3 regions of the Alteromonas sp. S015 genome follow, and region 3 is predicted to be linked to each of the others. Evidence: predicted binding sites of a transcription regulator. Region 3 holds the regulator's gene; each other region holds the start of a gene.

What was found. The regulator sigma-54, encoded in region 3, starts transcription at its own class of promoters, with help from an activator protein. The targets are predictions, from matches to a motif close to GTTGGCACGNNNNTNGNNT.
Region 1: V7R42_RS19625 (flagellar assembly protein T N-terminal domain-containing protein) is a predicted target of sigma-54. The motif match lies at 6,028-6,046, and genes of this name have one in related genera.
Region 2: V7R42_RS01815 (formate/nitrite transporter family protein) is a predicted target of sigma-54. The motif match lies at 7,673-7,691, and genes of this name have one in related genera.

Annotation. Positions count from the first base shown of each region.
Region 1 covers NZ_JAZETO010000014.1:11,420-21,951, forward strand. The annotation lists gene flgD (flagellar hook assembly protein FlgD) at 1-438, opposite strand, end outside; gene flgC (flagellar basal body rod protein FlgC) at 470-892, opposite strand; gene flgB (flagellar basal body rod protein FlgB) at 895-1,326, opposite strand; gene V7R42_RS19595 (CheR family methyltransferase) at 1,528-2,358, opposite strand; gene V7R42_RS19600 (chemotaxis protein CheV) at 2,374-3,303, opposite strand; gene flgA (flagellar basal body P-ring formation chaperone FlgA) at 3,581-4,297, shown strand; gene flgM (flagellar biosynthesis anti-sigma factor FlgM) at 4,400-4,729, shown strand; gene flgN (flagellar export chaperone FlgN) at 4,769-5,200, shown strand; gene V7R42_RS19620 (LPP20 family lipoprotein) at 5,337-5,822, opposite strand; gene V7R42_RS19625 (flagellar assembly protein T N-terminal domain-containing protein) at 6,131-7,291, shown strand; gene V7R42_RS19630 (transglutaminase-like cysteine peptidase) at 7,446-8,126, shown strand; gene V7R42_RS19635 (bifunctional diguanylate cyclase/phosphodiesterase) at 8,133-10,067, shown strand; gene V7R42_RS19640 (helix-turn-helix transcriptional regulator) at 10,042-10,532, opposite strand, start outside.
Region 2 covers NZ_JAZETO010000001.1:430,455-440,986, forward strand. The annotation lists gene V7R42_RS01785 (glycogen/starch/alpha-glucan phosphorylase) at 1-158, opposite strand, end outside; gene pgm (phosphoglucomutase (alpha-D-glucose-1,6-bisphosphate-dependent)) at 377-2,029, opposite strand; gene seqA (replication initiation negative regulator SeqA) at 2,076-2,843, opposite strand; gene V7R42_RS01800 (AAA family ATPase) at 3,330-4,277, shown strand; gene V7R42_RS01805 (DUF58 domain-containing protein) at 4,314-5,447, shown strand; gene V7R42_RS01810 (transglutaminase family protein) at 5,444-7,510, shown strand; gene V7R42_RS01815 (formate/nitrite transporter family protein) at 7,955-8,803, shown strand; gene V7R42_RS01820 (protein kinase domain-containing protein) at 8,929-10,532, shown strand, end outside.
Region 3 covers NZ_JAZETO010000002.1:278,608-289,139, reverse strand. The annotation lists gene V7R42_RS05330 (calcium/sodium antiporter) at 566-1,522, shown strand; gene V7R42_RS05325 (KpsF/GutQ family sugar-phosphate isomerase) at 1,525-2,505, shown strand; gene kdsC (3-deoxy-manno-octulosonate-8-phosphatase KdsC) at 2,506-3,054, shown strand; gene lptC (LPS export ABC transporter periplasmic protein LptC) at 3,051-3,629, shown strand; gene lptA (lipopolysaccharide transport periplasmic protein LptA) at 3,598-4,143, shown strand; gene lptB (LPS export ABC transporter ATP-binding protein) at 4,146-4,871, shown strand; gene V7R42_RS05300 (RNA polymerase factor sigma-54) at 4,945-6,426, shown strand; gene hpf (ribosome hibernation promoting factor) at 6,457-6,744, shown strand; gene ptsN (PTS IIA-like nitrogen regulatory protein PtsN) at 6,758-7,201, shown strand; gene rapZ (RNase adapter RapZ) at 7,285-8,130, shown strand; gene V7R42_RS05280 (HPr family phosphocarrier protein) at 8,130-8,402, shown strand; gene mgtE (magnesium transporter) at 8,577-9,935, shown strand; gene V7R42_RS05270 (response regulator transcription factor) at 9,987-10,532, opposite strand, start outside.

The DNA of each region.
Region 1 (10,532 bases), on a different contig from region 3:
TGCATCAATGGTTTTAATTACTTCCCCGAACTGATTTTCAATGCTAATCGTCATGTTTTGAACCGTTTTCTCGTTCACAATGACGCCTGAGATCCCATCACCTTCATTTGCCATATAGCCAACATTACCTTGAACTAGCACGTTTTGACCGATGAGACTCGACGCTTGTAACGCTTGATTTGATGTCATTGAAGCCGCAAAGGATTCGAATTTTTCGTTAAGCTGCGAGATCCCGTCAGCCATAGTAAATGACGTCATCTGCGCCACCATTTGATCATTGTCAACCGGTGCAGTCGGATCCTGGTTAGCAAGCTGTTCAGTCAACATTGAAAAGAAATCTTCCTGCGTTAACTGTTGCTCGGTACCATCGGCGATTTTGACAGTTTCTTCCTGCCAATAAAGATCAGTATTTAAGCCGGTATTGTTTATGGTGTTCACTGATTAATCCTCACATTATTCAAGCGGCAAATTACTGCCCTTGACCTAACTGCAGTACGCGGCGAAAGATTCGCTTAGTGGTATCCGCTACTTGTACGTTTGTTTCATACGCTTTCGACGCTGACATCATGTTTGCCATCTCTTCGACAATATTAACGTTCGGCTTATAGATGTATCCATTTTCATCTGCCATTGGGTTATTCGGCGAGTACTCCACATTAAGCGGTGCGTCGCTTTCCACAATACCTTTAACCTGTACACCTGCACCTTTCGACTGATCACGCATAGCGTCTTGTAATGCTGTTGCAAAAACAGGGTGTCGAGCTCGGTAAGTTTCGTCATAGCTGCTGCTTACTGAGTTTGCGTTGGCGATATTACTTGCCGTGGTATTTAGACGCACATTTTCCGCTTCCATACCCGTACTCGAAATTTGCATTACGTTAAATAAACCCATGACTATTGACCTCCTGAGCTGAGTGCTTTTTTCATGCCTTTAACTTTACCATTCAAAAATTCAAGGCTAGCCTGGTAGCGCATTCCATTATCTAAAAATCGGTTTCTTTCCGCCTGAACTTCTACCGTGTTACCGTCACCGGTGTCTGGTTGAGTTGGAATGCGGTACTGCATGTCAAAGTTTGCCGCTACTGACGTTGAATTGCCGCTTAGGTGGCGTTCATTGGTTCGCACCATTTTCGAGGAATGCCCTGTTGAACTGCCCGATGTCTCTCGCATTGCTGACTGCATAGCTTTATTAAAATCGATGTCTCGCGCTTTATAACCAGGCGTATTTGCGTTGGCCAGATTTCCGGCAATCACTTCCATACGCTCGGTACGTATACTGAGCGCTGACGCGTGAAAGCCCACCAGTTTATCTAGGTTAATAGCCATAACATGACCTCTGACATACTTAAAACATTTCGTGTTGACAATCTAAATGAGCATTTAAAAGTGAGACTTTTGCCGATTTACTGTCGCTTGTGAAATAGTTTGCAAGGCTGATGCCAAAATTAGATTTTGACGGGGGGAAATGGACGTCTTAGTTTCAACTTAAACAATTAAAAGCTTTATTAATCAGTCCAGTAACTTAGATTATTTTTTCTGATAGTAAAGGCCAGGGTGACACTTAACCATACTGTATATATCACTCGCAGCACTGATAGATTCCGATGCGCCAAGGAATAGCACACCCTGAGGCTGCAACTGTCCGGCAATTTGTTGCAGGATCCGCTGTTTCACTTCAGCAGAAAAATAAATTAATACATTTCGGCAAAACACTATGTCAAAGCGGCCAAGTGCGGCATAGCTTGAAAGTAAATTTAAACTTCTGAAGCTGACCATGCGACGAACGTCGGATTTTACCTGCATAAGTCCACTTTCATTTTTTTGGAAAAAGGCCTGTCTCCGATGCGGGGATAAGCCTCTCGCCAAAGACAACTCGTCATAAATACCTAACTCACATTTTTGCAGCATTTCTGATGACAAATCCGTGGCTACAATCTCAATACCCGCCCTCAATGCACCAGGCCGCTGACGCTGGTATTCAAGTACAGACATGGCGATGGAGTACGGTTCTTGCCCAGACGAACAGGCCGCGCTCCAAATTCGGATCTTTTGATTTTTTGTCGATATTGCTGGTAGTAACTCATTTACAAGTAAATCAAAGGGGTAGTTGTCTCGAAACCACAAGGTTTCATTTGTGGTCATAGCGTCGATTACGTCCTGAAGCAAGGCTCTGTCGAACCCCTTCACCACCACGTCTATCAGTTCGTCAGCCGATTCATATTTGTGCTTGAAGAGCAATGAAGCTAAACGGCTGCGCACCAGGTATTGTTTACTTTCACCCAATACTATGCCGCATTGCTTTTCCAAAAACTCTCTAAACTTTACGTAACTTGCTGGCGAAACGTCTTTATTAGCCAATCCTGTCTTGCTCCGTTATTCGCATTCTGTCATCAGCCACTTTTGTACCGCTGTAGCAAGTTCATCGGGATGGAATTTCGCGATAAAGTCATCTGCCCCCACTTTCTGCACCATAGCTTGGTTAAAAACACCACTTAGCGACGTATGCAATACAACATGGAGCTTTTGCAGCTCAGGCGTATTCTTAATTTCAGCGGTGAGTGTATATCCGTCCATTTCCGGCATTTCAATGTCGGAGACCAGTACGCCAACACGGTTTGTCACATCACCGTACTCTTCCGCAATTTGTTTGAGCCTGTTTAATGCTTCTAGGCCGTTTTTAGCAAGTTCAATCTCTAGACCCAGAGAAGTCAGTGCCTTTTTAACTTGATTTCTCGCTACCGCTGAATCATCAGCAATAAAGATAATTTTGTTCTCTTGACCTTCAGTTGTAAGGCCTTCCGCAACTTCTGAACTTACTTCGGCATTCAACGGAGAAATTTCATTCAAAATTTTCTCAACATCTAGAATTTCAATAAGTTCATTCTCAACTTCAGTCACTGCGGTTAAATAACTTGCTCTGCCAGTGCCCTGAGGTGGCGGCATAATTGCATCCCAATTAGTATTAATGATGCGTTCTACAGCCCCCACCAAGAAACCTTGAACAGAGCGGTTATATTCTGCAATAACAATAAAGGCGTTAGAGAGGTCTTCAATTTTACGGCCGCGAGTCGCCATACTCAAATCGATAACCGAGATAGTTTGACCACGAATGTGCGCCACACCACGTACCAACGGATTCAATTTGGGCATTGCTGTGAGTGGAGGACACTGAAGCACTTCCCGCACTTTAAAAACATTAATTCCAAAGCGTTGGCGGCCGTTCAGTCTAAACAGCAACAACTCTAAGCGATTCTGCCCAACAAGCTGCGTGCGCTGGTTTACTGAATCTAAAATCCCCGACATAGGTCACCTCTAAGTAATACTGGGCATGATCATTGCCTCTTCTGATAAAGATAGACAATATCACTAAATTTTTGCAGGTCAAACGACAGAAAAATGACACTAAATAGCATTTTTCAGTTTTAAGAAGGCTTTAACCCTTTCTCTAAACAATCGACCTGCGTTAACGCTCGTGCTTTTAAACCTTAAAGGTTTACTTAGGCTGTTTTGAATTTGCACAAAGCAAACCAGCCGTATTAAGCATAGTCAATAACTTGTAAACTGAACACGAAAAGTCATGATGAAAAATATGAACGCCAAGACGCGCCCAACCATCACACGATTACTGTCATTGACTGTTTGCAGCTTGCTCTCAATAAACTGCTTAGCAACACAAACCAATCACAAACGAGTTGAAGAAGGCGCAAAACAATACCTAATAACACAACTCGCTGATAACACAAAGGATACTAGCATTGATGTGTCTATTGTGAAGATAGACGATAGGATAAATATTCCTGACTGCCCAACCGGATTTGAATATAACGCGTCAAAAGAGGCCTTGAGTCAATCGTATATTTCAGTACGGGTGAGCTGTAGAAATAATGAATGGTACCTTTTCACCAGTGGGCAGGTTACACGTACCAAAGAAATCGTTGTCACCCAAGGAGCAATAAGCCCTGGCACTGTGCTGACATCATCGAATCTTTCTATGGCAAAAGTTGATGTAAGGCGGCTTCGCCACACAGTGTTTAGTGAGCAAGAGGCACTTATTGGAGCAAGAATAAAGCGCCGCGTGACAGGCGGACAAGCTATACAGTCAAATATGCTATGCTTTGTATGTAAAGGCGATAGGATTACCATCACCGCAGAGATAGCAGGGATGGAAGTTAAAACAGCTGGAATCGCTCAACAAGACGGTATCGTTGGTGACAATATTAAGGTAATTAATGCCAGTAGCCAAAAGATGGTGATAGCAAGAGTCGCAAGCCCTGAAGAAGTCGTGATACACTTGTAAATGGGGCAGTGAATATCTACTTTTTTGTTCACGATTTAGCTAAAGAAAGCGGCCAAAAGGCCGATATAAAGTACAGAGGCGAAAAAGTAGTGAGGACTAATTATGGCAATTAACAATATAAACAATGGGTTACCCAAAACACCCGTTGATAACGGGAAGGTTGCGCAACAAAATCAGACGCAACAATCTTCTCAGCAGGCTTCGGCACAAGCTGCGCAAGCCGCTTCGGTTCCGCGCCAAGATTCTGTGTCGTTAACGCAATCTGCTCAACAGCTCAATCAAGTGCAGAAAAAAGGCTCTGAAGCGCCTGTGAACCAAGAAAAAGTCGATCGCCTTAAACGCGCGATTCAAAGCGGTGACTATAAGGTTAATCCTGAAGTGCTTGCTAATAAGATTGCAAAACTTGAAGGCGAAATATTTGGCGCTAAATAGTGAGCGACAATACACGTAATTAATGTAAAGAGATCTGATGTGACTGAACAAGCAAGCCAATTAACACAAGCACTTACAAAGCAAGTTGAGCAGTTGTCTTTGCTTGCCGGATTGCTTGAAAAGGAATTGCAACTTATCAGTTCGCGAGATGCAGAATCTTTGATGAAATTATTAGATGAAAAGACAGCGCTATTGACGTCTATTCAGGCTCTCGATGGACGTATCGAACGTACTATCAGCGACCAAAATTCAATGTCGGAAGAAGAAGAAACATTAATGTCCGACGCAAAGAAACACCTAGACGATTGTAAATACCGCACTCAAGTAAATCAAAAAGCCGTTGAGCAAGGACAGCTACGCCTCACACACTTACGCAACTTGATGATGGAAGTACGCGCCAAAGAATCGCTTACGTACGACAAAAAAGGAAAACCTAAAGGCGGTACGTTAGGCTCAGGAGTTAGCGCTTGACGTTCTGCTCTTCTCAGTAACGATAGTCCTTTAGTTTTACACCTGTGAACGAGATTTATACCCCCAATACATATTTCGCGTCTTTCAACCGTTCTCAAAAAACAATTATCTGCGGGAACCGCCTCTTAGCAAGTGTCTAGTAATACTTCACATCTTTCACTCGGCGCGGTTTTGCGGTCGTCAAATAAATGTCGTAAACCTGCTGCATATCTAGTGCAAGTTCAGTAACGTAGGTATCTTCGCCGACTGGATAGGTTTTCACGACTTCAGCGCCTCTAATTACCCCTTCTACTGATGCACGTAATGTTTCGCTGTCTATGACCAAACGAGAAAGAGATTGGTTGCCTTCAATTTTTTGACCATATACCTGTTCAGTTAGCTCTCGGTACGCATCTAATTTTGACGCTTTCATCGCCATGATAAGCTTCATACTGTCACTTTCACCATGCTGGGAAGAAATAGGTGCATAGCCTACTGCTTTGAGTACTGGATAAGTTTCTGGCTCTATAGTTTCCCACTCAACATGTTTATCAATAACGCCGCATCCACCAGTGCTTATTGCTAAACCAAGAAAGCAAGACAGCAGCAGCGATTTTGATTTGTTTTTAAATTTCAAGCACATAGTTTTATTTCCAAATTGTATTAATAGTCAAATTAATGATGCCATTAACCTGCTTCCGTTAATGGTGGCAGTGCTTTTGAGAAATACCGCCAAAAGTGCGACAACACGTTTCGCTCTATCTATATTGACGTTTTTATAAAAGCGCTTAATAGAAGTCTGTGCAAGATACGCGCCCGTTTGATTTAATAGCAGTACAAACACATCAATTGGCACTCTTTTCGCATATCTCTTTCTATAAACCGAGCGCTTTGTACAGCGCAGATATCGAAAATCTTTAGAGGTGAGCGGTGCGACCTATTAGCAAAACAATGCTAGTCACTATTTTTAACGCTGTCGTGGCGGTAGTTTGCCTGTTAGCATTTTTCGTTGGGCAAGCAAATGCCGTGTGGTACGAAGCTACGGGTCAAGCGGTGGTACGAAATGGCGATAAGGAAACGGCAAGGCATGCGGCTACCCAAGAAGCACTGAAGCAAGCTATGCTTTTTGCAGGCGCATCGGTTCATAGCGTTGCTAAGCTAACGAACGGCCTTCTCAAAAATGAGGAGATGACCATTCGCTCCACCGGTGAAGTAGATCAGTTGGAATTAGTTGATGAAGTGTATAGCGGTGATGTAATTACAGTGAGTATACGTGCCGACATTTTTCCAAGGGAAAAAATTTGTGCCGCAAAAGAAGACCAAAAACATTTCGCTACGACGCATTTCAGAGTGCGTAATAGAGCGCAATTGACACAAGGTAACATTCCAAATTTCGACATTTCAATTACTCAGCAAATTGCGCAGGCCATGCGCGATAAAACAGAGAATTTAGTCATTACTTACATCGCGCCCCATACCGCGAAATTCGACAGTCGATATACTGATGAAAACATTCGTACTCTATCAGCGCAAAGCAATACGCAATTCGTGTTAGTAGGTGTTATAGATGATTTAAGTATGACTAACAAAGAACCGTCGGTATTTACACCGTGGCGCGACGGCACTTCCCTACGCGCATTTGCTATGACCATTCAAGTATACGACGGTATTAATGGAGGCCTGTTGCTAACTAAGTCTTATCAGAATCAGGGAGAATGGACATTCGACAGGTTTGAAAATGTGGATGAATTCTCGACGACATTTTGGCAGTCCCTTTATGGCCAAACAGTCAACGCAACAATAGCAGAAGCGGTCGAAGACATAAAAGAAGCCACTGCATGTCAGCCAATCACGGGTAGAGTGATAAATATTGCCGGCGATAAAATCTCAATTTCTCTAGGCAGGGATAATGGCATTTCTGAAAATGATGAACTATTCCTTTATCAAGCCAAAGAAATTGTCGATAATCGTGGCCGTAAATATTTACAGTATTCACTATACCCTGGCAAGTTCGTAGTTACTAAAGCCTTCGGTAATTCATCGCTAGTCGTCAATGAAAGTGCCGGAATGATGGCAAACATTCAAGAACACGATTTTGTGGTTAAGAAATAGTCTTTCTTAAATTCCACTTATGCGCTCTTAATCTTGGTTGGTTAATCAACACAGACGTGTTATACCTATAAGAATGTATGGCAATTTATACTTAAACTTTAGGTGAAGAAAGTTACTCTCACCTATACTTTAGTATAATTAAAATAATAAATTTATGACCCTTTCTCTATTTGCTTCGCACTGCTTGGCATTAGCGGCTTTGCTATTGGCTGGACAGCAAATGAAGGATCAGTATGTAATCGAGTTTCCAAAGCTTGAACAGGAAGTAAAAAATAAATTTGGCGCTGATAAAGCATCACACGTTGCAGCGCTAGAAGTTACCCTACACGCTCTTGAAAGCAAGGGGGTAAAAGATCAATTGCTTGGTGTAAACGCTTTCTTTGATGAGCATATTCAATATGCTACTGACGATATCGTCTTTAAAGAAAAAGACTACTGGGCAACCCCTTCTGAACTTTTTGGCCATTCTCGCGGAGATTGTGAGGATTATGCCATTGCAAAATATGTAGCTCTGCTACACTTAGGTATTGAAAGTTCCAAACTTCGCTTAATTTATGTAAAAGCAAAGATTGGTAGAAGTCGAGTAACACAAGCACATATGGTTTTAGGATACTATGATTCCCCTTCATCGGATCCGTTAGTGTTGGACAGCTTAGTGTCTAATGTATTACCCGGCTCACAGCGCACAGACCTGATACCTGTTTTTAGCTTTAACGACTCAGGTATTTGGCAACCAGGCAAAGCGACACAGGTTTCTTCGTCTACCAGTAGACTATCTCGGTGGCGTGACGTTATTGAGCGCATGAAATTAGAGGGGATTAGTAGAAGGTCCTAGGAGTTTATGTCAATAACAAGAGAATTGTGGCTAGCCATTATAGTCGTTGTCCTTGTTGCAATTGCAGGTAGCGTGACAATCCATGGAATTACTACGAAGCAATATGTAGAAGAGCAGCTTTACTCTAAAAACGTTGATAACGCCAGTATGTTGGCGCTAGCGTTAAGTGGATTAGAAAAAGATCCCGTTTCTTTAGACCTTTTCATCATGTCCCAATTTGATATTGGGCACTATGCGACAATTGTACTTCACAAAGCGGACGGCGAAATTGTGTCTGCCCACACCCACGAAGTGCAATTAGATGAAGACACGCCCAGATGGTTTACAAGCAATTTTTCACCGACAGTCAATCCGGGAGTTGCACAGGTAAGTGAGGGTTGGGGCCAGTACGGTACGATATATGTCGAAACCGACACCAGCTTCGCCGTCGCCTCTATGTGGCGCGCTACTCAACGGCTTATTTTCGGGCTATCTCTGGTAGGTATCTTCTCTGGAATAATAGGAGCATGGGCGCTTCGCGTTATCATTCGGCCCCTTGATGACGTAGTTCAACAAGCCGAGTCCTTTGGTGACATGAAGTTTATCCAACTGCGTGAACCTCGCACGCACGAACTCAAGCGCGTGGTTCGGGCGATGAACTCCCTCGCAAAAACGTCCAAGAAAATTATGGCGGAGGAGAATACCCGTCTTGACCTAATGCGCTATAAAACCCAATTTGACGACGAATCTGGTGTCGCCAACCGAGACTACTTTATTTCTATTTTGAAAGGTCAACTTGCCTTTCGCGATACCGAAGGCGTTAACTGCGTCTTTTTTGTGAGGTTTACAGAGGGCGAGGGTTTCTTGCGCACTCCAGCCACTATTCGTAAAAATCGTATTCGCGGCTTTGTTGAAGAAATTAATGATTGCCTCTCTATGCACCATCATCTTTTCACTGACAGCCGTATTGCGAGAATGCAAAAAAATGAATTCGCTATTCTCCTCACCGAAACTCACGATGCCGTTACGATATCTGAAGCATTACACGGTGCGTGTTTAAGTGCATTTAGCCAAGAAGGCGACCCTCAAGTCTTTCAGTCGGTTGTAAAATTACGACCGGGCGATAGCTTTTCAAACGCACTTATGCGCGCTGATGCGATGATAGATGAAGCCGAAGCGGATGAAATGGACGAACCGTTTGTCGAGGCTCCGTTAAGAGAATTCATTTCACTTGTGGAAGAGAAGCGATGGGAGCAAGAGCTCAAACGTGCTATCGATGCGCGCGATGTAGAAACATTTAATTTCCCAGTGCTCGATATAGACAGAAATTTGGTCCATTACCAAAGCTGGGCTGGGGTGAACATAGACGGAGAGCTTAGAAAGAGCGGCTTCTATACCCACTGGGCACGTTATTTAGGTTTGTTGCCACAGTTAGAACTGACAACCATTGTTCACCTTATTGATTACATTAACCGTTCTGGCACAGAATCAAAGTTTGCTTTTCTTTGCTCCGAACAGTTCATGCTAGACCCTGACACCCTTGCACAGCTTTATTATCAAATAGGCACCCACTCGAAAGCCGCTAAACAGTTATGTTTAGAAATAAGGGAATCTACTGCAACGCGTTTTCCAAAAGAATTTAACGATTTTTGTACAACGGTAAAAGCTAAAGAGTGCGAAGTTGGCCTTAAGCGTGTAGGCGAATCGTTCTCGCAACTGTTAGATGTGCAAGAGATGGGGCTAGACTATGTGAAAATTGATTCCGCATTTATGGCCGATATAGATTTCAACCCAGCTAATCACGCTTTCCTTCGTGGTTTCTGTTCACTTGCGCATACTTTTGGTATTAAAGTATACGCCGATGGTGTAAAACGCGCTGATCATCACGCGCTCTTTATAGAACTTGGTATTGACGGCGTTGTATCACATATGGAAGTTATAGAGCATCTTTTAGATGACTAAATTCGCCAAGTCTGAGCAGTAAACTGATTCGGTCTTTCGCCTCAAATTTATGCAAGAGCGTACCCACATATTCTTTAACAGTCCGCTCTGTAATACCGTGCTCTCTTGCAATTTCTTTATTGCTAAGTCCATCTAAAATACCGCTTAATACGTCTTTCTCGCGGTTCGTTAGGCCACTTAAAACGGGTAACACTCGTTTAGATTGCAGTTTGACCGCTACATTAGAGGTGGTCACTGAAAGCAACTCATTCGGTAACCACATGCCCCCCGCTTCTATCACTCTTGCTACCGAGGAAAAGAGAGACTGGGTTCCTAACGCGTGACAATACGCCCTAGCGCCCAGCATTAGCGCAGTTTGCATTTCTAAACGATCATATTTATAGGTCAGTACAACTATCTGCGTTACTTTTTGCTTGGCTTCAATTAGCTGTTGCCGCCAGTTTTCATCGCTTGCCACTACCCATA
Region 2 (10,532 bases), on a different contig from region 3:
TCTTGAATTGCAGCACACGTTGCTTTCCACCAAGCGTGATTGTTTGCTTTGTTTTCGTCGGTGCCTAGCGTGCAGTGCAAGTGTTTGATAACCGCTGCTTTGAATGCAGCCTTATCGATCACTGGAGAGGGTTGCGTCTTGGTCGCTTTTGCGTTCATTTTGCGTCTCACTCTTAAGTAGAAGCGGTGTTTACACACCAAAAACGTAATTTAATTACAGAATAACTTCAGAATATGACAGCAATATAGCAGCGCTTAAACGATTATGTTGTAATTATTTTGTTAAAATAACAAAAAATCGCATGAATTCGTATGCACCCATGCAATTTTTAACAATAAATTTACAAAATGAAATTTAAAGTGATTTATTTTTGTGCTTATTTAATTATTTTTCCGACTAAGGCTTCGGCTTCAGCAATTAAATCCTGTAAGTGGCTTTCACCGCTAAAGCTTTCCGCATAGATTTTATAAATTTGTTCGGTGCCAGAAGGACGCGCTGCGAACCAGCCATTTTCTGTCGATACTTTAACGCCACCAATTGCCGCGTTATTACCTGGCGCATGGGTTTGAACGGCAATGATAGGCTCGCCCGCCAACGTATCGCTAGTGACGACAGATGCATCCATCGCCGAAAGCTTCTGCTTTTGTTCAAGGGTTGCTGCTACGTCAACACGGCTGTAAACCGGCGCTGCAAATTTTTCTGTTAGCGCTTTGTAGTGCTCGCCAGGATCTTTGCCTGTGATGGCTAGGATTTCAGCTGCCAGCAAACAAAGAATAAAGCCGTCTTTGTCTGTCGCCCAAGTGCTTCCATTACGTTCAAGGAAAATTCCACCAGCACTTTCTTCACCCGCAAAACCAATAGTGCTGTTTGATAAACCATCAACAAACCATTTAAAGCCTACCGGCATTTCAGCTAAAGGTTTACCTAAGCTGTTGGCTACGCGGTCAATCATGCTGCTAGACACCAGTGTTTTACCGATATTTAAATCGCTAGGCCACTCTGGACGGTGGGTATAAAGGTAGTTAATAGCCACGGCCAAATAATGGTTTGGGTTCATTAGGCCCGCACTTTTGCACACAATACCGTGACGATCGAAGTCAGGATCATTGCCCCAAGCTAAGTCAAAGTTATCTTTCAGCTCGATAAGCCCTGCCATCGCATAGGCAGACGAACAATCCATGCGAAGCTTACCGTCTTTGTCGCGGCGCATAAAACCAAACTGTGGGTCAACCGCGTCGTTAACAACGGTAATGTCCAAGCCATATTTATCTGCAATTCGCGACCAATAGCCTATGCCTGCACCACCTAATGGGTCAGTACCTAACTTCAAGTTAGCTTTTGCAATCGCTTCCATGTCGATAACGTTTGCAAGGTCTTCAATATAAGGTTCCATGAAGTCTTCTTCACGAACCAATTTGCGCACGGTAGCTTGACGAATATCGATACGCTTAACACTTTTATTGCCATCGGCAATTAATTCATTTGCGCGTTCTTGAATTTGTTTGGTTACATCACTATCGGCAGGCCCACCGTGAGGCGGGTTGTACTTAAATCCACCGTCTGAAGGAGGGTTATGAGAAGGCGTAATAACGATACCATCTGCCTTGTCGGTATTACCTGAGCGATTGTAGCGAATAATAGTACGTGAAATAACAGGTGTCGGCGTATAGCCCATGCTTTCATTGTCTGCGCGCTGCACGACAACATTGACACCGTTTGCACACAAAACTTCGATAGCGGTAATCATGGCAGGCTCAGATAACGCGTGGGTATCTTTACCAACGAACAGCGGACCGTCGATACCTTCTTGTTTACGATACTCTACCAATGCTTGGCAAATTGCACTGATGTGGGTGTCGGTAAACGTAGCATTGGAAGCTGTACCTCTGTGACCTGACGTGCCAAAAGAGACCGCTTGACCCGGGTCATTCATATCCGGTTTATAGCTGTAATACTGACTCACTAACTGGGGTACGTTAATGAGTTGCTCTTTTGCTGCATGCTGTCCAGCCTGCGGATGTAATGCCATGAAAAAATCCTTATTTAGAAGTTTCGTTGTTCTATACCTTGGCTTGCTATTTACCTTCTGAAGAGAAACGCGCAATCACGGTTTCAATAACATCGGGTTGATAGCCTAAGTTACGCAAAACGTGTTCCAGCATATTTGTTTTCTTGGCAGTATTGTTATTTGTTACCACCCAGAACGGGCTATCAGGGATAGCTTTAGGATTAGTACTGCTGCCGTTTTCCAGCAATGCCGCCTTACTTGTCGCAAAGTACGTACGGTTTTTACCTTTTATACTTTCAACACGAGTAAAGTTTTCTGCATTAAGCTTGTGCGCTGCACTTAAAACAAACAAAAACTGATCAACACGTTTGGTAAATGTGCCCAGTGCATCTTTCGATACCGTATCAAGAATATCGCGTTTCTCGTGGGTCTCACTTGACGGCGTTGAAGAAGTAGCTTCCGAGCCTTTTTTAGCCGCACTCGCAGGCGTCACCTTGGCTGTTGCTTTCTTCGCTACGGCTTTTGGCGCTACTTTTTTTGCTGAACTGGCTGTCGCTTTAGTAGGCGCTTTGGTTTGTACTTTAGGCGCCACTTGAGTTTCAACTTCGGGTGTTGATTCACTTGCGTTATCTGCGGTTTCTACAACGTCTGTACTTTTTGGTTCGCTTGTTTTTACAGATGTAGATGAAACCCCACCAGATTGGACACCATGGGACACGGCACCGTCTTCAGGCAAAAGTAAACGTCTTAAAATTTGTGATGCACTCTCACCAATATGCTTCGTTTGGCTGGCGATGAAGGCATATAAATCGTCATCTATTTCAATGCTTTTCATAACTACTTCCTTTTTAAGAGGCACCATTATAGACAACACAGATAAACTACGCAGCACTTAATAACAGATGTTTTGCGGAATCTATGCAGATTCAGCGATAAAGTGTTTTATCCGTATCCATAACCGCATCACATTTGTAACGAATAATGTCTGTCTAAACCATTCTCTTTTTGACAAAATTGACATAGTTCAAGCACTGAAATTTACCTATAAAAAGGCGCGAGACGAACCAGTGAAACGCTAATATACCTGCGTATGAAATTTAACAGGCAATTCAATAGAAAGCCTTTCACTATCGTTGCTATTATTAAGAAGTAGTGGTCTTTGAAGCTCCGCGTAGTCGGCACTCGTTACCGTTCGCTAACCATGTAAACTAGAACATGAACTCAGACAACAGTGCGTATCATCCTTAGAAAAGCCTTAATCGCTTTCTCACTGTTTAATACGTAGTGTGACAGAGTAAACTTAAACTTAAGTGACAATTATATGCGCCAAGATATCATTAATGTACAGCGGGCTCTTAGTAATAAAATTATTGGTAAAGATCACCAGTTAAAACTCGCGATAACCTGTTTACTTGCCAATGGCCACTTATTAATTGAAGACTTACCGGGAATGGGTAAAACCACCCTTTCCCATGCACTTTCCCAAGTTTTTGGCCTACAATATTCTCGCATTCAATTTACTTCTGACTTGCTCCCATCAGATATGTTAGGCGTAAACATTTTTCATAGTCATGAACAAGACGAGGCAAAGCGCTTTTCGTTTAGACACGGCCCTATTTTTAGCCAAGTCGTGTTAGCGGACGAGCTAAACAGAGCCAGCCCCAAAACGCAGAGCGCCCTGTTAGAGGCGATGGAAGAGCGGCAAGTGAGTATAGATGGTGTTACCCACGCCCTGCCCTCTCCATTTTTTGTTATTGCGACACAAAACCCAAGCTATCAATCGGGCACTTACCCCTTGCCAGAGTCCCAACTCGACCGGTTCTTTATGCGTATTTCTTTAGGCTATCCAGCGTGGGAAGCAGAAAAAGCCATGCTGTTGCAACAGGATACATCAGCACCGCTTGCACAAATACTGAATGAGGAGAATTTGCGCGGGATGCAACGAGAGGTCGCCGCGATTCATACCAGCGATGCCATCATTCATTACATACTAAGATTGGTAAGTGAGAGTCGAGAAAGTAATGATTACCCTAACCCGCTATCGCCAAGAGCCAGCAGAGCGATACTCCAAGGTGCTAAAGCCTGGGCCTTTGTTTCCGGAAAATCGTATGTTACTCCCGAAGATGTGCAGGCCGTATTCGTGGCCATTACCGCTCATAGGCTCACATTGTCTTCACACCAGTTGACACACAGGCAGCAAACCCATGCTTTTGACGGTGAAAAACTAAGCCAGAAATTACTTGATAGTATTGACCCACTGGCAGCCTAGCATTCATGAATTACCGGAGCGCTAAACGTGCCTAGAATGCCAGCTTCAGTTTTGAATTACTTACAGCGTAGGCTATTGAGGTGGTTAGACAGGCGAGTTCCGGCGTCTCACGAACACCACCTCAACTTAAACAGTATTTTTATATTGCCCAGCGGTTTCGGTTGGTCTTTTATTATTTTATCGCTGTGTTTGTTTTTACTTGGCACTAACTACCAAAACAACTTGATGTTACTGCTTAGCTACTTGTGCTTAAGCATTATGTTGTTAACGCTGTTTTATACTCATCAAAACTTTGCGCGTTTAGCGCTTAAAGCGGCTCCCCCACGTTCGTTTCACTGTAACTTACAGGGTGAATTGCAGATTCAGGTTATCCCTCACGCGGCAAGGCCGACGAAAACCTGCAATGGTGTATTAGCGATAAAGTGGCTAAATACAGTGCGCTCCATGGAAACCGCTGTTCATGCTAGCAATGAAGACACCTCAGTGGATCAGCAGACGTACAGCTTTTCTTTAAACGACAATGAAGTTGCGGAAACAAAACAAACGCAAACCCTCAGCGTGCCTCTTCAAATACCAGTACGGGGCCGATTTGCACTTGGACGACTAACCATTGCATGCGATTTTCCGCTGGGATTATACAAATGCTGGACCCATCTCGATTTTAACCAACAGGTCACTGTCTACGCAAAACCTCAAGAAGGCCCGGTCACTATCGATAAGGTTGCCAGTTCTAATGAGTCAGATAGCGTCAGTCAGGTTAACGATCTTACAAGTAACGAAGACTTCTATGCGTTAAACGATTATGAAATTGGACAGCCCCTTAACCGAGTGTCGTGGAAGCATGTGGCTAGAAACGGAAACTGGGTTTCAAAATCCTTCACTTCATTTCAAAGCGATAGTGTTGTTATTTCAATTCCATCCAGTACTGATATTGAAACGGCCATCTCTGCACTAACCTATGCGACTATATCTTGGACGGCCGCAGAGCGCGTTTTTGGAATACAGTACAAAGGGCTTAACATTGCCCCTGATCATGGGGAAATGCATATGCACGAATGTCTTAGTGCACTGGCTTGTTTGAATTCGCATTCATCACAGGCGTCGCCAGCATCAAATAAAACGGCTTCAATATTCTCGATAAAGAGTGAAAGTACGAGGTCTATGAAATGAACGCCATTTCACTAAGCCGTTTTTCACGATTAACCGTTTTTAAGAGGGTGTTTAGCCAACCAAAGTCTGTGGCTGTGCTTATGCTCTGCATAGCATTCTCTTTCATTCTTTTTACACTTACCACACCGCTTATGACATGGGTGCTCATGCTTGGTGGATGCGCAGTGATAGTGAGGACGGCAGGCCTTAGTGCGTTAAACAGTTTACCGACATCACGTACGGTTAACTTACTGGCGATATTGGCAGTGTTCGCATTATCGTGGTTTGGCTTTTCAGTCGGATTGCTTGATAGCATGATCAATTTGTTAACGGTCGCGTGTGCTCTTAAAATCATGCTGGTAGAGAAAAAACGAGACTTTCACTTGGTTATTTGTACCTGTTTATTCTTAATCGGCTGTGGATTTATTTCGTCACTAAGCGTGTTTGCATGGATTGGCTATACTGGAATATTGGCCCTGCTCCTTTCCGCAACTGCCATATATCATGGCGCAGGTATACCCAAAACAAAAAGTATAAAGTTCGTAACCGTGCTTATCGTTCAGGCTTTTCCTATCGCGCTGCTACTGTTCTTGCTGCTGCCCCAACTTCCTCCGCTTTGGCAAATGCCCATGTCTAAATCAACTGAAACGGGGCTTTCTGATACAGTGACGCCAGGTGATATCGCATCGCTAGCAAGTTCGTCTGAGTTGGCTTTCAGCGCCACATTTAAAAGCGAAGAAGAAGTCCCCGATGCATCGTCCAGGTATTGGCGCGCTATGACCTTAGAACATTTTGACGGGAAAACCTGGTCTATTAGCGACAAACGCAAACAGGCAGAGCAGCAGCTAGCTTACATGGGCAAGTCGTCACCATTGTCAGTGTTAGCCGAGGAAGACTCACTTGAAGTGATAAACTATGAACTTATCGTGGAGCCCACACAGCAAACGTGGCTATTTGCGTTAGCGCCTTCGACACCCAACAACATCAAAAACAGTATTTTCGTAAGAAGTCTTTTTGATTTTACATTACAGGCGAATAACCCAATTTCCAGTAAGAAAGCGTTTTATCTGCGCTACTATTCAACAGCTCAAATTACGAGTGCAATAGAAAATTTTGAAGCGCAATTGAACCTACAAGTTTCCATGAATGGAAACCCACGAGCCAGAGCATGGGGACAGACTCTGACAAAGCAGTATTCGAGTGCACAGCACATTGTTAACGCAATAATGCGTGAATTCAATCAAAGAGGCTTCCAATACACCCTATCGCCGAACGCCATGCCTACCGACCCCATAGACCGATTTTTATTCGAAGAACGCTCAGGTTTTTGTGCCCATTACGCAGGCGCCATGGTGTACGTGCTTCGCGCCGCTGGAGTCCCCGCAAGAATGGTAACAGGCTATCAGGGCGGAAGCGCGCTGAATGACAATGTGCTTCAAGTAAGGCAGTACGACGCTCATGCGTGGGTGGAAGCGTTTATTGATGGTGTGTGGACGCGCCACGACCCCACAAGTATGGTGGCACCGTCACGCTTAACCTTGGGGCTAGAACATGCATTGGAAGAACTTGGTGAGTCTCGTCAAACCAGTATTTTGGGCGACCTGAGCAACGCTGCTATTTTTGCAACACTACACAGCTGGTTTCAACAGCTTGATTACTCATGGAGTAAATGGGTACTTGGCTTTGACAATACAGCGCAAACCAACATGCTTGAAGAATTACTAGGTTCGCTAACGCCGCAAAAAATGCGAGTCGTGTTTCTTTCCGCCATCGGCCTTATCGGTCTTATTTTAACTCTGTATTTCTTACCTGGAGCTAGCCGCAATACATTATCGCCTACGCACAATATTTTACTAAACGCGATAAAGCACGTAGAGGTGAAAACCGGAAAAGAAAGAGGGGTTAAAACCTTGTCTGCTTATCTGGCTGAGGTAACGCCTTTACTAAACGAAGACGCTGAGAAGGCATTAACGCTATTGTGTAACCAATTTGAGCACGAAAAATACGCCCCCAAAACACATGATGCAAAAGTTTACTCAACCATGAAGCATCAGCTAAAAATATTAAAAAACGCACTGAAGTAGGAACCCGTAAAAGCGATTGCACCTTAAACACTCACACTCCCCCCTTTTTAGTGCAGACTAAATGATAGTGACACGGTAAAAGTTTTTATCAACCCAATCATAGTTTCACTCAACCCTTTGTTTTTAAATAGCATTCTTAGTTCTTCCATACAGGTTTTGGTAATTGGCACTTTTTTAGCTTTGTATTAATGGATAACAAAAGTACGAGGGCGCTTACTTATAAAAGTATTAGTTGCCAGCGGGCTTTAAAGTACAAAGGCGTACACGTAAACAACGGTTTATTTGTTAGCTACTACAATGAATGAGTTTCGGACAAAGGCGTCCCCAGTTCTTTCTTACGAGAGCGCTGCGGACGCCTTTTTTTGATCTTCTACAACGCATTGAAACAGTGAACCACAACACACAACTGACAACTTATTAATAACGACAACGTGAGGTGAAACCATGGCTTATCTTCTCCCCGCTGAGTTTGCAACCAAGATGGTAGATGCAGGCGAAGCTAAAATTTATATGTCTACACGCGATACGCTAATACGTGCTTTTATGGCAGGTGCAATTCTGGCTCTGGCTGCTGTTTTTGCCATTACCATTGCCGTTCAAACCGGCGTATTTCTTCTTGGTGCCGTATTATTCCCGGTTGGCTTTTGTATGCTTTACCTTATGGGGTTTGACTTGTTAACCGGCGTGTTTGTACTCACTCCTCTCGCGTGGCTTGCACAGCGACCTGGTGTCACACCAAAGCAAATTCTACGTAATTGGGGATTGGTATTTTTAGGTAATTTTGGTGGCGCATTAACGGTTGCCTTTATGATGTCGTTTATTTTTACCATGGGGTATAACGTGGATGGCGGTGCCATTGCGACTAAGGTAGCCAGTATTGGTGAAGCCCGCACCTTGGGTTATGCAGAACACGGCGTTGCAGGCTGGTTCACCATTTTTATTCGCGGCATGCTGTGTAATTGGATGGTATCGTTAGGCGTAGTCGGTGCAATGATTTCAACTCACGTAAGTGGAAAAGTATTGGCTATGTGGATGCCTATTATGCTGTTTTTCTTTATGGGCTTTGAGCACTCGGTAGTCAACATGTTCCTTTTCCCATTTGGTCTTATTATGGGCGGTGACTTCTCTGTTATGGACTACTTCATCTGGAACGAGATCCCAACTGCACTTGGCAACCTCGTAGGTGGCCTCGCCTTTACTGGATTGACCCTATACACCACCCACGTTAAGACGCTACCAAAACGTACTATCCCTGTTGATAAAGCCGCTGCATCGCAAACGCTTCCTATTTAACTAAGGCAGTTATCTCGAAGCCATCATCACTTATATCTATAAAGCAAGTCATGATGGCTTTGTCCTCTCCATAGAGGTAACGAAGTGGTTACACGATTGAATATGCAGGTAAAAAGCAATTAAACATGAATGATCGAGCCGCGCTAAACACTTCAACTTATCCGCTACCTAATACGCTTAGTATAAGTGCATTTTCTACACCCGGCGTGAAGGCGATAAACCAAGATGCATATGCTTTTCATATTTCTGATGAACGAAATCAAAGCAGCATTTTTGTTATCGCTGACGGTGTGAGCAGCAGTACGGTTAGTCAGATTGCTAGTGACTTTGCTACCAGGCAGTTTATTAAACTGTTCAACATGACGCCGGAACAATGGCCTGTTAAGACGCGCGCTGAAACTATTATCAAAGAAATAAACGCGCTACTTTATGCCCGTACGCAGCGAAGCCCTTTTTGCTATACACCAGAAAAAGGTTATGTTTGCACGTTATCAATCGCAGTTGTTACGGGTAATCACTTAGAAGTTTTTCATGTGGGGGATTGTGAAATTCAGGTTGTTTCGGAGAACTTACAGTCTTCTATCTCGCTCACGAACCCTCACCGTCAAATATCGGAAACCGTGCCTTCACAGAATTACCTTACCAAAGCCTTAGGCGTTCAAGCGCACATAAACATCGACCATACGACGTTCACCCTGAACTCATCGAGTACGTTTTCACTAAGTAGCGATGGGGTTTATGAGTTTGTTTCGCTACCTACCATTCTAAAGAAAATTAATGATGCCGATACGCTTTGTGAAAACCAAGCTGCGCTAGTAGTACATGAGGCATTTACCAAAGGAAGCGATGACAACCTCACCTTACTTCTCGTAAAGATTCATGTTGTTGGCACTGATGGGCTCTGCGATCACAGTCACCCATCGAATGCTGACGTCTCAACGTTATCTACACCAAATTCATCTTTACTAAACAGATCATCGCGGGTCCAGCTGATAGCCAATTCTGAGAAATCTGAAACTGCGGTTAGACCCCCGATTAAGCAATCTGATAAACAAGTGTGCGAAGAGCTCGATACCACACACCTTACAACGGGTGATGAAGTTGATGGATTAAAGCTAGAACGACAGCTTTATACGTCGGCCCGAAGCCATGTCTTTATTGCCTCCAATTCATCTTCCAAAGCTAAGCACACAAACAACCCTGTAATTGTAAAGACACCGGCCACAGACTTTACCCAATCGCCAGAGATGCTAAATGGGTTCCTAATAGAAAGTTGGTTTTCGAGACGGATTAATTCGGCACATGTTATTAAAAGCCCCATGTTTACTGATCTGGGTTTACCGTACTCCCCTTCCGCTTTTTACAGCATCAGTGAATATGTGCAGGGTCAAACGCTAGCCCAATGGGCTGTTGATAACCCCACACCATCATTAGAGCAAGTTAGGAATATAATCGAGCAAGTGGGCAACGGCTTACAGGCTATGCACCGGCAGGGAATTCTTCACAGAGATATACGCCCCGACAATATTATTATTAGCGAACAGGGCCACTGCACTATTATCGACCTCGGTTCGGCAGCCTTAGCCGATGCCCCAAGCCTTTATAGTGACACACCTATTCCTGGCGCAGCGCTATTTGCAGCACCTGAGTACTTTTTAGGAAATGTAGGCACAGAGCGCTCTGATCTGTTCTCCTTAGCCGTACTTACCTACTTTCTTTTGTGCGGGCG
Region 3 (10,532 bases):
CGCCAAAGTCAAAAAGTTACAAGTTATGTTCGATTAAGACGAATGTTAGGTATCTCGCGCTAAACTACCCAGCCGTAAGTCATAAGTGTTACACAATATCGCTGATATCATCCTATTTCGTTGTTTCTTAACTGAAACTGAATATGATACCAGTCTGCATAGATCATTACCCACTCAGCGAGAGTTAAAATGTTTGTAATCGCGGCGTGTTACCGCAGGTATAGTGGTTCTACATCAAGATAACACAAAAAAGAGTACGGACATTTTAAACTCGCCCTTCGGGAAGGTCTGGCAAGCTTCCTAGCTTCATTCTGAGAATTTGAAAGGGAACAGCCATTCCTGCATTCCCACGCTTCGCTATGAAACTTGCCAGTGCCTTCTGAGTGGGCAATGAACTATGCGGATTGGTATGAGACCTTGGTAGCTTAAATACGCACTAAATTTACTTATTCAGAAAAAATTTACGTTGATTGGCAGTATTCGGCGAAAATAAAACGTTGCGAGCATAGGCAAATGACACGCTTTTTGCGACAATCTAGCGAAATACTTTCTATTACAGGTTGTTGTGCTTTTAAACATTGTCATTTTTCTTGTTGGGTTGATTGTACTAAGCTGGAGCGCTGACCGGTTTGTATATGGCGCATCAGCACTTGCAAAAAACATCGGTATTTCTCCAATGATGATCGGATTAACGATTGTCGCTATGGGATCTTCGGCACCTGAAATTGTGGTTTCCGCCATAGCCTCCGCGAATGGCAATATGAACACCGCCGTGGGTAATGCACTAGGTTCGAACATTACTAACATCGCGTTAGTGTTAGGAATAACGGCACTCGTGAAACCTTTACTCGTTTCATCAACAACATTAAAACGCGAACTTCCAGCGCTCCTCATCATCTCATTGATTGCCATCGGGTTTATGTTTGACGGAGAACTTAAATCTTATGAAGGCATCATTTTACTGGGCTTGTTCATTTTCGTACTGGCTATGATGGCTTGGTTATCGCTGCAGGTAGATAAAGAAGACCCTCTTATCGCCGAAACCGCTGATGAAATTCCTAAAGGTGTATCGAATACATCGGCTCTTATTTGGATTGGTGTTGGCCTTGTTGTTCTGCCTTTGAGTGCTCACTTTTTGGTGAACTCCGCAGTAGAAATTGCCAGATATATGGGCATTTCTGATTTAATCATCGGATTAACTATTATTGCGTTTGGTACAAGTCTACCTGAGCTTGCTGCAAGTATTGCTGGCGTATTGAAAGGAGAAGACGATTTGGCGCTGGGCAACATCATTGGCTCAAATATCTTCAACCTGCTAGCGGTGCTTGGCATGCCTGGTTTAATTGCTCCTGGTATCTTAGACCCCGATGTTTATAACCGAGATATGTACGTAATGCTTGGTCTAACATTGTTACTGTTCTTGTTCAGCTTCGATTTAATTGGTAAGCGTACCATATCAAGAACCAACGGATTTATACTTCTGGCTTGCTTTATCGGCTATCAATTCTGGCTATTCGGATAATCATGAATACACAAACTCAGACCCACTATATCGACTCGGCAAAGCGCGTTATCGAAATAGAAACGCAAGCCATCGCTAACCTTGTAGAACGCTTAAACAGTGAATTTGTTGCTGCCTGCAACATTCTCTTTGCTTGCAAGGGGAAGGTGGTCGTCAGCGGCATGGGTAAATCTGGGCATATTGGCAATAAAATTGCTGCAACGCTAGCCAGTACAGGTACCCCTGCCTTTTTCATGCATCCGGGTGAAGCCAACCACGGCGACCTGGGTATGCTGAGCAAAGGCGATGTCTTACTCGCCATTTCCAACTCGGGCGAAACTAATGAGTTAGTCAACTTGTTGCCCGTTGTTAAGCGCTTGGGGATACAAGTTGTTGCCATGACTAACAGTGCATCGAGCTCGTTGGGTCAGCACGCAGACGTAGTGCTTGATATCAGCGTAGACAAAGAAGCGTGTTCACTAGGTCTTGCACCTACATCAAGCACAACGGCCACACTGGTTATGGGTGATGCTCTGGCGGTAGCGCTGCTCGATCAAAAAGGCTTCACATCAGATGATTTTGCGCTATCACACCCTGGCGGTAGTTTAGGTAGAAAATTGCTACTCAAAGTCAGCGATATAATGCTAAGTGGCAGTGATATTCCCCTCATCAGCGAGAATGCTTCCGTCGCTGATGCGCTGTTAGAAATTTCTAATAAGGGTCTGGGTATGACTGGCGTGATAGCCTCTGATGGTACATTAGCCGGCGTCTTTACCGACGGCGATTTAAGACGAATACTCGATGCCCGCATTGATGTGCACGGTGCAGCAGTGAAAGATGTAATGACTCAAGGCGGTAAAACGACTATCGCAGATCAATTGGCTGTTGAAGCCCTTAACTTAATGGAAACTCACAAGATAAGCGCGTTAATGGTTACTGACGAGAAGCGTAAACCTGTTGGGGCCTTCAACATGCACATGCTATTGAAAGCAGGAGTACTTTAAATGGCAACGACCTTGTATACCGATTTAGACGGAGCGCTCTTTAAAAAGTTAGCGCATATTAAGCTGTTGGTGTGTGACGTAGATGGTGTGTTTTCTGACGGCCGCATTTATCTGGGTAACGAAGGCGAAGAGCTGAAAGCATTCCATACGCGCGATGGATATGGTGTTAAAGCGTTAGTGAGCAATGGAGTCAATGTAGCTGTGATTACAGGTCGCCGCTCTGCCATTGTTGAAAATAGAATGAAGGCACTTAACGTTGCACATATAATTCAGGGCGAAGAGAATAAAGCAGGCGCGCTCAGCGAACTGATGAAAAGCCTTGAGTTAAACACTGATGAAGTAGCTGCGGTTGGTGATGACATGCCAGATACGGGTATGTTTAATCACGTAGCGGTCAAAATTGCGGTTGCCGATGCCCATCCTTACGTGGCAAAAAATGCAAACTGGATTACTTCGCTACCTGGTGGTTTTGGAGCAGTCCGAGAAATTTCGGATACTATTTTGCAAGCCAAAGGTGTATCAAATGAGATTTTTGGAGCGAGTGTATGAGCCTGTTTGGCTTTAATCGCTTAGGATTAAGCATATCTGCGCTATTCATTCTGGCGTTGTTTATGTACATCCCTACGTGGATGGAAGAGCAGCCTGAAATGCAGGGAAGAGGTGAAAACGATGCACTCAAGCCCGCCTACAAAGCGAGAAATCTAACCACTACACTGTACAATCAAGACGGGGAGTTAAATCACAAGGTGTTTGCAGAGTCGATGGAACATTATGACCAGCTTGGCTTTGTATTGTTTCAACAACCTAAATACACGCTTTATACAGAAAACGCGTCGTCGCCCTGGGTGGTGACGGCGAAAGAAGGAACGCTCTACAACAATGAGCTAATCCAACTTGAAAATAGCGTTGTTATTGAAAATCAAACTGCCGATGATTTTGTCAAAAGTTTATCAACCGAATACATCCAGATAAATTTAGACACGAAACAAATGACATCTGATCAACCCGTTGAGATACTAGGTACACAATACCTTATTCTAAGTAACGGGTTTAACGCGAACTTACGCACACAAGAATACGAGCTTTTAGACCATGTACAAACGACTTATTCCCCTAGCAACTAGTCTTATACTTGCCATCGCTAGTGGTGCTGCGCTTGCCAGTGAAGAAGATTTTTCACAGCCCATTAAAATAGGGTCAAACACCCAATTTATTGACGGTAAAAATAAAACCGCGCTTTACAAGGAAGACGTACTCATTACGCAAGGTTCTCTTGTTATTAAAGCTGATGAGGTTGAAGTTATTGCAACAGATGGAAGCGGACGAGAAATATTTATCGCCCGAGGCAAACCTGCAAGCTATTCTCAATCGCTTGAAGACGGTACGCCAGTGTCAGCTAAAGCCAATGAAATACGCTACGAGGTGATCAATCGCACTATTTCTTTAGCGGGTAACGCTGAATTACAACAAGACACCAGCAAAGTACAAGGTGATAAAATCACATTTGACATGATTACTGAGCAATTGCTGGCAACGGGTGGTAAGGGTAAGAATGGTGAAGGTCGCGTAACAACTGTATTTACGCCTGAAACTATTCGTAAAACAACGTCAAAGAAAGACAACAAGGACAATGAATAGCAATGGCAACTTTGAGCGCTAAAAACCTTGCTAAAGCATATAAATCGCGACAAGTTGTTCGCGATGTGAGTCTTTCAGTCTCAACAGGTCAGATTGTCGGCCTTCTTGGGCCTAATGGTGCCGGTAAGACCACTACCTTCTATATGATTGTTGGTTTGGTGAATCTGGATAAAGGCAAGATTGAAATCGACGACAATGAGCTAACTCACCAGCCTATGCACGAGCGTGCACGCCGCGGAATTGGCTACCTACCGCAGGAAGCGTCTATTTTTAGAAAGCTAACGGTACATGAAAATATCATGGCCATACTGCAAACCCGTAAAGATTTAAATTCACTTCAGCAGGAAGAAGAAGCAGATGCGCTACTTGATGAATTTAATATTAACCATATACGTAATAGTACGGGGATGAGTTTATCAGGGGGCGAGCGCCGTCGCGTTGAGATTGCCCGTGCCCTGGCCGCAAAACCGCAATTTATTTTGTTAGACGAACCATTTGCTGGTGTTGATCCAATATCAGTTAATGATATAAAGAAGATAATACAACATCTTCGCGATAGGGGTATTGGAATCCTTATCACAGACCATAACGTACGAGAGACATTGGATGTTTGTGAAAAAGCGTACATTGTGAGTCATGGCGAGCTTATTGCGCAGGGAACCGCGGAACAGGTTTTAAGTAATCAAAAAGTAAGGGATGTATACCTAGGCGAACAATTCAGGCTATAGTTAGTGTAACTGAATTGTCATTTTTCAGTTTCGCTCCGGTATATTCAATTTAGAGCATTAAAATAAGACGTAGATGAAACCATCTTTACAGCTAAAATTTAGCCAACAACTTACCATGACGCCACAGCTTCAGCAGGCCATTAAACTGCTGCAGCTTTCTACACTTGATCTTCAACAGGAAATTCAAGAAGCGCTCGACTCTAATCCACTATTAGAAATTGAAGAAGGTAACGACGAGCCACAGTTAGAAAAGAACAATATCGATAATGACGACGGGGGTTCTGAGGCCACTGCTTCTGCATCTAGTGACACGCTAGAAGCGGGTGATGCATTAGAAAAAAACGATCTTCCCGATGAGCTGCCTATCGACAGCACATGGGATGAATACTACTCCGCTTCATCTTCTCCCGCTCCGGGTCCATCTAATGACGACGAGCAGATCTTCCAAGGTGAGACTACTGAAGATATTCAAGAGCACCTATTGTGGCAAATGCGCCTTACTCATTTCTCGGATACCGATCGCGCTATCGCTACAGCAATCATCGACTCTATCGACGAGTCAGGTTATTTAACCGTTACCCTTGATGAAATTTTAGAAGCGGTTAACGATGATGATATGGAAGAGCCGATTGAAATGGACGAAATAGAATGTGTGCTTAAGCGCATTCAGATGTTCGACCCTATTGGTTCTGGCTCACGCTCTCCACAAGAATGTTTAATGGTGCAATTGCGCCAGTTTTCAGAAGACACACCGTGGCTTGCTGAAGCGAAACAACTGATTGAAGAATACTCTGACTTACTGAGCAGTAAAGACTATCGTACGCTTATGCGTAAAAGCCGATTAAAAGAAGATCAGCTGCGCGAGGCAATGCGTTTACTGCAAACCTTGAATCCTCGTCCAGGTAGTGCTTTAGTTACTAAAGAGCCTGAGTATGTTATTCCTGATGTATCAGTGACCAAAAAGAATGGCCGTTGGGTGGTTGAGCTGAACCCTGACAGTCTGCCTAAACTAAGTGTTAACCAACAGTACGCAGCCATGAGTCGCCGTGCCAAGAATAGTAGCGACTCACAATTCATCCGCTCACACATGCAAGAGGCCAAGTGGTTCATAAAGAGCCTTGAATCTCGCAATGATACATTGATGAAGGTTGCAAACTGTATTGTGCAGCAACAAATGGGCTTTTTTGAGCACGGTCCGGAAATGATGAAACCAATGGTGCTAAATGATGTCGCAGAAATGGTAGATATGCACGAATCGACTATTTCGCGAGTAACAACGCAGAAGTACATGCACACGCCACGTGGAATCTTCGAATTGAAATATTTCTTCTCAAGTCACGTTGCAACTGAGTCTGGTGGTGAATGCTCGTCTACAGCGATTCGAGCATTGATCAAAAAATTAGTGGCCGCTGAAAAGCCCAGCAAGCCGCTAAGCGATAGCAAGATTGCTTCATTGTTGGCCGAACAAGGCATTAAGGTTGCCCGGCGAACAATAGCAAAGTACCGGGAATCTTTATCGATTCCGCCGTCGAACCAACGCAAAAGCCTTATCTAAACGGGCTTAATAATATAAGGAAGACGAAATATGCAAATCAACCTTACTGGTCATCATGTCGAAATCACCGACTCTTTGCGTAATTATGTCGATACGAAGTTCAGCAAACTTGAACGTCACTTTGATCACATTTCTAATGTGCATGTCATCCTGAACGTTGAAAAATTAAATCAAAAAGCCGAAGCGACCGTTCATTTAAGTGGCGCTGAAGTATTCGCATCCTCAGAAAATACAGACATGTATGCGGCGATTGACAGCATGGTTGATAAACTCGACCGGCAGGTAATCAAGCATAAGGAAAAACTGAAAAAACACTAGTAGTCAATTAAGCATGGATATACAAGCCATCGTAAGTCTGGACCGCACCGAGTGTGCGGTTCAGTGTAACAGTAAAAAGCGAATTCTTGAGATCATCGCTGATATCGCTGCCAAGCAAAACGAAAACATTGACCAAGCAACGGTACTCAACAGTTTGATGGCTCGAGAGCGTATGGGTAGCACAGGCATCGGCAATGGTATCGCCCTGCCCCATGGCCGCTTAGCAGGCCTTGAGAAAGTGATAGCAATTGTTGTAACCAGCACGCCTGCTATTGACTTTGACGCCCTTGACGAAAAACCCGTAGACATATTTTTTGCACTACTCGTTCCCGAGGAGCAAACCGAAGGACACCTTCAAACGCTAGCCACAGTGGCAGGCAAACTGAGCGACAAAGAAACGATCAAAGCGATACGTCGCGCAACAACTAGCGACGATATACTTTCTGCATTAAGTTAACCATTAAGCGTCTTTTCATCGTTAAGTAGGCGCCTAATTCAACAACGCGTATATGATTGAACCAGAATATAGGGAGAAGTTAGGTGAAGCTGATTATAATCAGTGGTCGTTCGGGATCTGGTAAATCTGTCGCACTTCGCGCTTTGGAAGATTTAGGTTATTACTGCGTTGACAATATTCCGGTAAACTTACTTCCTACACTGACTCATACCGTTGTGGATGAATATGATCAGGTAGCGGTGAGCATTGATGTAAGAAACTTACCCAAAAACCCAGACGACTTGGTAGAAATTCTAGACTACCTACCTTCTTCGTGGTCCATGACAATTGTTTATATTGATGCAAGCGATGATGTATTGGTTAAGCGTTTTAGCGAAACTCGCCGCCTTCACCCTCTAGCGAAGCTCAATAAATCTTTATCAGAAGCCATCAAAGCCGAATCTGCTCTACTTGCCCCCATTGCAGAGCGCGCAGATTTATATTTAGATACCGATAAGCTCACCATTCACCAGCTAGCAGAGTTAATAAGAGAGCGCATTCTGGGCAAGAAAAGCTCACGCCTTGTGCTTGTTTTCGAATCTTTTGGCTTTAAACACGGCATACCCAAAGATGCGGATTACGTTTTTGACGCGCGCTTTTTACCTAACCCTCATTGGGAGCCTGACCTTAAACACCTGACAGGGCTAGATGCACCGGTGGAAGTGTTTTTAGGCTCCCAACCCGTGGTTACGAAATTTATTTGGCAGATTCAAAACTTAATGACCACATGGCTGCCCCACCTAGAGCGCAATAACAGAAGTTATGTCACTGTGGCGATAGGCTGCACTGGTGGGCAACATCGCTCAGTTTATATTGCACAAACCTTGTCCAAAACTTTTAGTGAAATACACCCTGATGTACAAATCCGCCATAGAGAGCTGAATCAGTAATGACTATCCAAAAAACGCTAACTATCGTTAATAAGCTAGGATTGCATGCAAGAGCGGCGACCCAACTGGTTAAACTGGCTAATCAATTCGACGCTAAAATCATATTGAAAAAAGGCGATAAGGAAGCTGACGCAAGCAGTGTACTGGGATTGATGATGCTAGAAAGCCATCAAGGTGAAAAGGTTGATGTAATTGTCGACGGCAGTGATGCTGTTGATGCACTTGCTGCTATTGAAGAACTTATCGAGGGCAGATTTAACGAAGACGAATAGTCACGCCTGCTCTATCCGTTGACGAATTAATCAACACTTAACGCAGTTAACTTAAAATCCTGCGCAAAACCTACGCAATTATCATGACAGACTAATCATAATTGCGATATTCTACGGCCACTTAGGCTCTGTAGCCTGCATTATTCATCTTTTAGCTTGTAGGGATAACGCCTTATGGCAGAAGCGCTTGTTTCTAAATACGTACAAACTCAGTTACGCGCACTCAACGCCGCGTTAACCAACGGTCAATTCGTATCTGTACGTAAGCTTCTGCTTGAATTACCGCCATCAGACGTTGCCCACATTCTTGAGTCTAGCCCTAGCAGAACCCGTGACGAATTATGGGAGTTGATTGATGGCGACTTTCACGGTGACATTCTAGAAGAGCTTTCTGACGATGTTCGAAACGGTATCATCTCAAAGATGCTCCCCGCCAATGTGGTTGATGCACTTGAAGAGATGGATACCGATGACTTAGCGGAGACGCTGAGCAGCCTTCCTGAGCCAGTATTGGCCGACATTCTCGATTCAATGGATGCACAAGATCGCGTACGTGCAGAACAAGCGCTGTCTTACGGTGAAGAAACCGCTGGTTTCATTATGAACACCGACACCATCACTTTGCGCCCTGACGTCACCATTGACGTGGTTCTGCGTTACATTCGCTTAAAAGGCGAATTGCCCGAAAACACCGATACCTTTTATGTGGTAAATAGAACCGACAACCTCGTGGGTATTGTTCCCGTTACCCGTTTGCTCACCGCTGATACCGATGACAAAGTGTCCGACGTCATGGATGAGGAATCGGAAGCGATTCCCGTAAATATGCCTGACGATGAGGTAGCAAGCCTTTTCGAGCGTTACAACTGGCTGTCAGCTCCTGTTGTAGATGAAAATCATCGCTTAGTGGGCCGAATTACCATTGATGACGTGGTTGATATTATTCGTGAAGACGCTGAACACTCAATGATGAGTATGGCGGGCTTAGACGATGATGAAGATACCTTTGCGCCTGTTATGCAAAGTACCAAACGCCGCTCGGTGTGGCTGGCGGTAAACTTAGTGACTGCGCTAATGGCAGCAATGGTGAGTGACCTATTTGAAGCAACGCTCAGTCAATTGGCTGTATTAGCTATTTTAAATACCATTGTCCCGAGTATGGGTGGTGTGGCGGGTAATCAGACGCTGACCCTTGTTATTCGAGGTATGGCACTAGGCCATGTTAACGCCAGTAACTCACGATGGCTTATCAGCAAAGAAATATCTATCGGCTTTTTGAATGGAGCGATCTGGGCGGTGCTCATTGCCTCTGTTATTGCGCTATGGAAACAAGACTACATGCTAGGCGTTATTATTGCCTTTGCTATGATGGTGAACATGATTGCTGCTGCTTTGGCGGGTGCAACCTTACCCATGATCATGAAGCGACTTAAAATAGACCCAGCCCTTGCAGGCAGTGTTATTTTAACCACAATAACCGATGTCGTAGGTATTTTTGCTTTCTTAGGTACTGCGACACTATTTTTAATCTAAGTTGTTTTTCAACATTCAAGCGTGAAGAGGCATAGATCAGCTTAAAAATACTCAGGCAATAAGCGCTCTCGCTGTATACCCATTAACATTCAATTTGTAACCCACACCCCATACGGTTTCTACTAGCTGTCCACCATTTTTAATGCTGTTGATTTTATCAAGTTTGGTGCGTAATCGATTGATGTGGGTATTCACCGTATGTTCGTAGCCTTCATGATTGTAGCCCCACACCTCACTGAGCAAGTGATTTCGAGAAAACACTTGATTTGGATGACGACAAAAATACTCCAGTAGCGTAAATTCTCTGGCCGTTAAAGACAGTGTTTGGCCATTTATGCTTACACTATGATAACGCTGGTCTATTCTGAGAGGACCTATGTCAATTCGCGCTTCGTTACCTTGAGATGGCTTTAAATGTTCTTGGTTAGGTATACTTCTGCGCATATGCGAGCGAATACGGGCAGTAAACATGCGTGCATCAAATGGTCCTGATAGGTAATCATCTACGCCTATTTCATAGTAATTTGCTTCATCTACCTCCGCGTCGGCCGTGTCCTCTGCCGTCGCGTCACTTTCCACTGCCATCACCCAACTTTC